2 regions of the Cytobacillus pseudoceanisediminis genome follow, and region 2 is predicted to be linked to the other one. Evidence: predicted binding sites of a transcription regulator. Region 2 holds the regulator's gene; the other holds the start of a gene.
The links. The regulator Rex, encoded in region 2, represses fermentation and respiration genes when NADH is low (regulators of the CRP and FNR family bind a similar motif). The targets are predictions, from matches to a motif close to TTGTGAAATATTTCACAA.

Region 1 (3,232 bases), 350 kb from region 2:
ACATGTCAATTAAAGTCGCGAAGGGAAGTGTCGCTATGCAGCAAGATCGATTATGGAATGAATGGCATCCAGTATGCAAAGCAGAGGAATTACTGGAGGATCCCAAACAGGTATTTGTCCTTGGGGAGCGTGTCGTCATTTTCCGCAATGAAAAAGGGGTTCACGCATTTAAGGATCTTTGTATCCACCGGGGGGCAGCCCTTTCCCTTGGAAAGGTGAAGAACGGAAATCTGGTCTGCGCTTATCATGCCTGGGAATACGATTGTACAGGTGCCTGTGAGAAGATTCCTGCCCTGCCGAGCGGCAGAGCCATTCCAAGTAAAGCAAGAGCAACCGTTTACCATTGTGAGGAGTATCTGGGGCTGATCTGGGTTAACTTAGGGGAAGATCCGGCGCCGCTTGTTTCCTTTCCTGAATATAGCATGGAGGGGTACCGGACTGCAATTTGCGGCCCCTATGAGGTAAAAGCAAATGCCCCAAGAATTATTGAAAATTTCCTGGATGTTTCGCATCTTATGTTTGTACATGAAGGCCTGCTTGGAGATGAGGATCATGCGGAGGTTGTCGATTATAAAGTTGAATTTGTTGATAATCGCTTAATTACTAGTAAAATCCCGGTCTATCAGCCGAACCCTGACGGACGCTCCAAAGGCGGGTATGCTGACTATGTGTATGAAATCCTTAATCCAACTACCGCCCGTTTTACAAAAACAACGGAAGGATCGGATGATGAGCTGACGATTCTGCTAGCTGTCAATCAAGAGGATCATGAGCAGGCCAAGGCATTTATGCTGTTGACCAGAAACTATGATCTGGACATGCCGGATGAGCCTTTTATTGAATTTCAGGATACGATTTTTTATCAGGATTTAGATATCGTCCAAAGTCAAAAACCAGAGCTTCTGCCGCTTGACTTACAGGCAGAGCTGCATCTTAAGTCAGACGCCCTTACTATTGCCTATCGCAAATGGCTAAATGAGCTGGGTGTGGAGAATGGCACAAATCCCATTCAGGATGAAGCACGGAAAAAAGTATTAGTGCAATAATGATCAGTGCCAGCTCCCCGCTATGCTGCAGCTTACAGGGGGCTGGCACTTCTTATCCACTCCTTAATTGTTTAAAAAAGTTTGAGGAAAGACTTGCGCAAAAACAAAAGCACTGATATATTTTAAATGTGAAGCATTTCACAAATAACTATATCGATATTTTTTTAGTTTAATATGTGAATTAATTCACATAGATTTAATCACCTAAATAAGATGAAATCAATAGAATATTTTTTTATGATCTCATGTGAAATATTTCACAATTAATTATTGGAGGAACTTATTATGAATTTAACATTAGGAAACAAAATTGTATTAGTAGGAAATGGCGCTGTTGGATCAAGTTATGCTTATGCCTTATTAAATCAGGGCTTATGTGATGAGTTAATCATTATTGATGTAAATGAGGAGAAAGCAAAAGGAGATGTCATGGATTTAAACCACGGCATTGCCTATGCTCCAACGGCTATGACGATTAGATATGGTTCTTATAAGGACTGTAAGGATGCCGCTCTTGTGGTGATCTGTGCAGGGGCAGCGCAAAAACCGGGAGAAACACGGCTGGATCTCGTGAATAAAAACGTTAAGATCTTCAAATCCATTGTAGAGAGCATTATGGATTCTGGATTTAATGGGATTTTCTTAGTTGCAGCAAATCCAGTCGATATCTTATCTTATGCAACCTGGAAATTCTCTGGCTTGCCTAAAGAAAGAGTCATCGGGTCTGGAACCATCCTGGACTCTGCCAGATTCCGCTATTTATTAGGGAAAGAATTTGATACGGCAGCCGTAAGTGTCCATGGGTATATTATCGGTGAACATGGCGACTCCCAATTCCCGGTATGGAGCTTTGCCAATATTGCCGGAACCCCGGTAGCTGAGAGATTAACAGAAGAAAGAAAAGAAGAAATTGCTGTCCAAGTCCGGGATGCTGCATATGAAATTATTAACGCAAAAGGTGCAACCTACTATGGAATTGCGATGGGGCTGGTCAGAATAACAAAAGCCATCTTACGAAATGAGAATGTGGTATTGCCGGTTGGAGCATTGTTAGAAGGAGAATATGGCCACAGTGATGTGTTTGTCGGGATTCCGTCACTTATCACAAGAAACGGTGTGAAAAATATTGTTGAGCTGTCATTGACAGAGGATGAAAAAAGGAAGTTTGCTAGATCTGTTCAAACCTTAAAAGACATCCAAAATTCAGCATTATGACGAGTTGACATCTTAGATCCAAAGGGGCAGATCATATGTTAGTGGAAACGTTCAATCCTTTTCATAACCTGGCTATTTCCTCCCTGGTGGCAGCTATACCGATTCTGTTATTTCTGATTTGCTTGACGGTATTGAAAATGAAGGGTATTCATGCAGCACTAGTAAACTTAGCTGTCACTTTTTTCATCGCTCTTATCATCTTTAAATTGCCATTCGGAGAAGCGGCAGGAAGTGTTATTCAAGGTGCTGCATCAGGAATTTGGCCAATTGGCTGGATTATTGTCATGGCTGTATGGCTATATAAAATTTCGGTGGCATCAGGCAAGTTTGATATTTTGCGCGGAAGCATCGCAGGAATTTCCCAGGACCAGCGCATTCAATTTCTTCTGATCGGATTTTGCTTTAATGCCTTTCTCGAAGGAGCTGCCGGCTTCGGCGTACCGATTGCCATTTGTGCCGTGCTGTTAGTGTCACTGGGCTTCAAGCCTTTACAGGCAGCCATGCTCTGTCTCATCGCAAACGGTGCTTCAGGCGCCTTTGGTGCGATTGGAATACCGGTCGGCATTGTCGATACGTTTGGGATTCCAGGGGTTACTTCCATGGATGTGTCGATCATGACAGCTCTGACACTGCCGATTATTAACTTTACCATTCCCTTTTTATTAATATGGCTCATTGACGGGTTTAAAGGAATTAAGGAAGTATTCCCGGCTATCCTGATCACAGCTGGGGTTTACACTTTGGCACAAGCAATCATCACGATATTTATAGGCCCGGAGCTTGCTGATATTATTCCTTCCTTATTAGCAATGGGTGTATTAGCGTTATTTCTGAAAAAGTGGAAACCAAAAAATATCTTTTTGCTCAATGGGAAAGAGTGTCGATTTGAACAGCATTCCTTAGGTAAAATTGTTAAAGCATGGTCACCATTTTATCTATTGACCCTATTTATTTTAATATGGAGTTTCCCG
Region 2 (3,232 bases):
AAGTTAGCCGCTTTTTGATCGAGATAGGAACTGTAGTTTCCTGGGTACTTTCTTATTTGGCGGCGGGAAATCTCGTAAACCTGGGAAACGACCTTATCAAGGAAATATCGGTCATGGGATACGATTAGAATGGCACCGTTGTATCCCTGCAGGTACTGTTCGAGCCATGATAATGTTTCAATATCCAGGTGGTTGGTAGGCTCGTCCAGTATTAAGATATCAGGCTTTGTCAGCAAAAGTTTACCAAGGGCCAATCTGGTACGCTGTCCGCCGCTCAATGATGAAATTTTAGTGTCATAGCCCATTGAGCTGAAGTTGAGTCCGTGGAGAATGGAACGGATATCTGCCTCATATTGATAGCCGCCATTTTCTTTGAAATCAACCTGAAGCTTGTCGTATTCTTTTAAGATGCGTTCATAGGCATCAGAGTTATTTAGGATATCAGGGTCTGCCATTTGTTCTTCAAGGCTGCGAAGCTGTTTTTCCTGCTTCTGCAGATGACTAAAAACAGTCAGCATTTCATCCCAAATGGATAACTCTGATTCCAGGCCGGTATTTTGTGCAAGATAGCCAATTGTTACTTCCTTTGGCTTTATAATCTCACCGGAGTCATATGTCATTTGTCCGGCAATAATTTTCAAAAGGGTGGACTTTCCTGCACCATTGCGCCCTACTAGCGCAATCCTGTCCCTGGTTTGTACTTCAAGCTTTATATTGGTTAAAATGGGATCAGCGCCAAAATTTTTCGCCAGCTGATTGACTTGTAATAGTATCATGTTCTTTCACCTCGGGTATAGAGTAAGTGTAACTCATTCATATATGTTCGGCAATAAAGGAGACAGGACTATAATCCCTTCTGCAGGGCATTCAATCAAGACAAAAGGCAAATAAATATGTGAGGAACAATACAAAGCACATACAAAGTAACAGAAAAATAGTGTATGATTTTGAAGAGAGGTGTTTTGAATGGCGGATTTTACTCATTTTAATCAAGAGGGCAGGGCAAAAATGGTGGATGTCAGCGATAAACCTGAAACGGCAAGAACAGCCATTGCTCAATCAAGTATTACTCTTAATCAGGAGATATACGAAAAGATAACATCCAACTCTATGAAAAAGGGGATGTACTCGCTGTTGCACAAACTGCAGGCATTATGGCGAGCAAGAAAACATGGGACATTATTCCGATGTGCCATCCGCTGCCGCTTAAGGGCGTGGACATTTCATTTTCATGGAAGGCGGAAGAGGAAGAGTATGTCCTGATCATTACTGCTTCTGTAAAAACGAAGGGAAATACGGGTGTGGAAATGGAAGCGTTAACAGCCGCTTCTGTCTGTGCGCTGACCGTTTATGACATGTGCAAGGCTGTAGATAAAGGAATGGTGATTGGGCCAACCTTTTTAATAGAGAAAACAGGCGGAAAAAACGGAGATTTTAAAAGAAATTAATTCATCATAAGAAATGGGGATGGACGAATGGCCAATGAACCAATTAAGATACCGCAGGCAACAGCTAAACGGCTGCCTTTATACTACCGCTTTCTAAAAACCTTCACTCATCAGGCAAACAAAGAGTCTCTTCAGCAGAATTGAGTGAGGCGGTAAAGGTAGATTCTGCAACAATCCGCCGCGATTTTTCGTACTTTGGTGCGTTAGGAAAAAAGGATATGGATATAATGTGAATTACCTGCTGGGCTTCTTTCGGAAGACTCTTGACCAGGATGAGCTGACTAAAGTAGCTTTGATCGGGGTAGGGAATTTAGGAACAGCCTTTCTTAACTATAATTTTCTTAAAAATAATAATACCAAAATAGAAGTAGCCTTTGATGTTGATGAGAGTAAGGTTGGCACGAAAATCGGTGATGTACCGGTCCATCATATGGATGACCTTGAAGAAGTTATTATAAATAATAATATTCAGGTGGCGATTTTAACGGTGCCGGCACCGCCTGCCCAGGCTATTACCGATCGGATGGTGAATGCGAAAATAAAAGGAATCCTTAATTTTACACCTGCGAGGCTCACTGTGCCAGCCTCGATTCGGATTCACCATATCGATCTGGCAGTAGAATTGCAGTCACTGGTTTATTTTCTGAAAAACTATCCGGAAGAAATGTAAAAAAATGAGCCTTTTGGGGGCTCATTTTTTCATTTTATTTTTCATTTTAAAATGCAGGCCAACCATCCGCAGTCCGGTGCCAAAATCGAATGTGGCAATTATAATCAGAAAATAAGTAAAGAATCCCCAGGTTTCTTCATGCTGGATATTCTGTATGGCTATAAAAGTGAAAAGGCATCCGAGAAGGATGTAAATAAAGCCTGAAAACAAAGGTGTGCTTCTCATCAAAATCCCCCAGTAAGTTTAAAACTCTGCAAAGCATTTCCCTATGCTAGAAAAAGCTGATAAAGCTCTGCATTTTTTCCATTTCTTCTAACCATTTTTGCATATTATCCTGATTCAGCTGGATAACCGCAACAAAGGTGTTCATCGCCACATGGGCAAAAATCGGCACAATAATCCGCTTCGTTTTGACATATAAGAAAGCAAAGGTGAACCCCATTGCCGAGTACAGCAGTACATGTTCAGGCTCGAAATGGGCAAGTGCAAAAATGACTGAGCTGATCAGGGCCGATAAGAAGAAGTTGAAGCGCTTATGGAGAGAACCGAAAATAACTTTTCTAAAGACAATCTCCTCAAGTATTGGCCCAATGACCGAACTAATTAAGATAACGATTGGCGATGCTTCAATAATCCGGATAATCTGCTGCGTATTCTCAGATCCCATTTCAATCCCAATCATATTTTCAATGCTGGCAGCAGTAGCTTGAGCGATCAGGGCCAAAAATATACCCCCAACTGCCCAGCCCGCTGAGCTTGCTGCGGAAGATGCATCCCTATCCAGGCCTTTTTTCATCTCTTTTCTTAATAATAGAAGCGTAATGATCAGTGTAACCGTAAAACTGATGACAAGCCAGTAGGCTACAGCCAGGATCTGCATGTTTTCGGGGTTCTGTCCAAGGGCATCTGCAATAAATAACACAAGCGGAACGCCAAACAAACTGGACAGCTGCATGGCAATATAAGCTATTAATATAAACCAATATTCCTTCTTCAAAATGTTATACTCCTTATTCTGAGTGTTGGAAAACAAGTCCTAAAGCCATTGTACTCTTAATAAGGAGCGGGTTTCAAATATCAGCATCAAAGCAGGAAAATACTATGGGTAAAGTGA

Region 1: M5V91_RS22770 (L-lactate dehydrogenase) is a predicted target of Rex. The motif match lies at 1,292-1,309, and genes of this name have one in related genera.

Annotation. Positions count from the first base shown of each region.
Region 1 covers NZ_CP097349.1:4,215,257-4,218,488, forward strand. The annotation lists partial or broken gene M5V91_RS22760 (solute carrier family 23 protein) at 1-13, shown strand, start outside; gene M5V91_RS22765 (aromatic ring-hydroxylating dioxygenase subunit alpha) at 36-1,046, shown strand; gene M5V91_RS22770 (L-lactate dehydrogenase) at 1,332-2,261, shown strand; partial or broken gene M5V91_RS22775 (L-lactate permease) at 2,297-3,232, shown strand, end outside.
Region 2 covers NZ_CP097349.1:3,869,219-3,872,450, reverse strand. The annotation lists partial or broken gene M5V91_RS20855 (ABC-F family ATP-binding cassette domain-containing protein) at 1-776, opposite strand, end outside; partial or broken gene moaC (cyclic pyranopterin monophosphate synthase MoaC) at 967-1,448, shown strand; partial or broken gene M5V91_RS30640 (winged-helix domain-containing protein) at 1,476-1,681, shown strand; gene M5V91_RS20845 (redox-sensing transcriptional repressor Rex) at 1,678-2,118, shown strand; gene M5V91_RS20840 (YdiK family protein) at 2,140-2,343, opposite strand; gene M5V91_RS20835 (CPBP family intramembrane glutamic endopeptidase) at 2,390-3,115, opposite strand.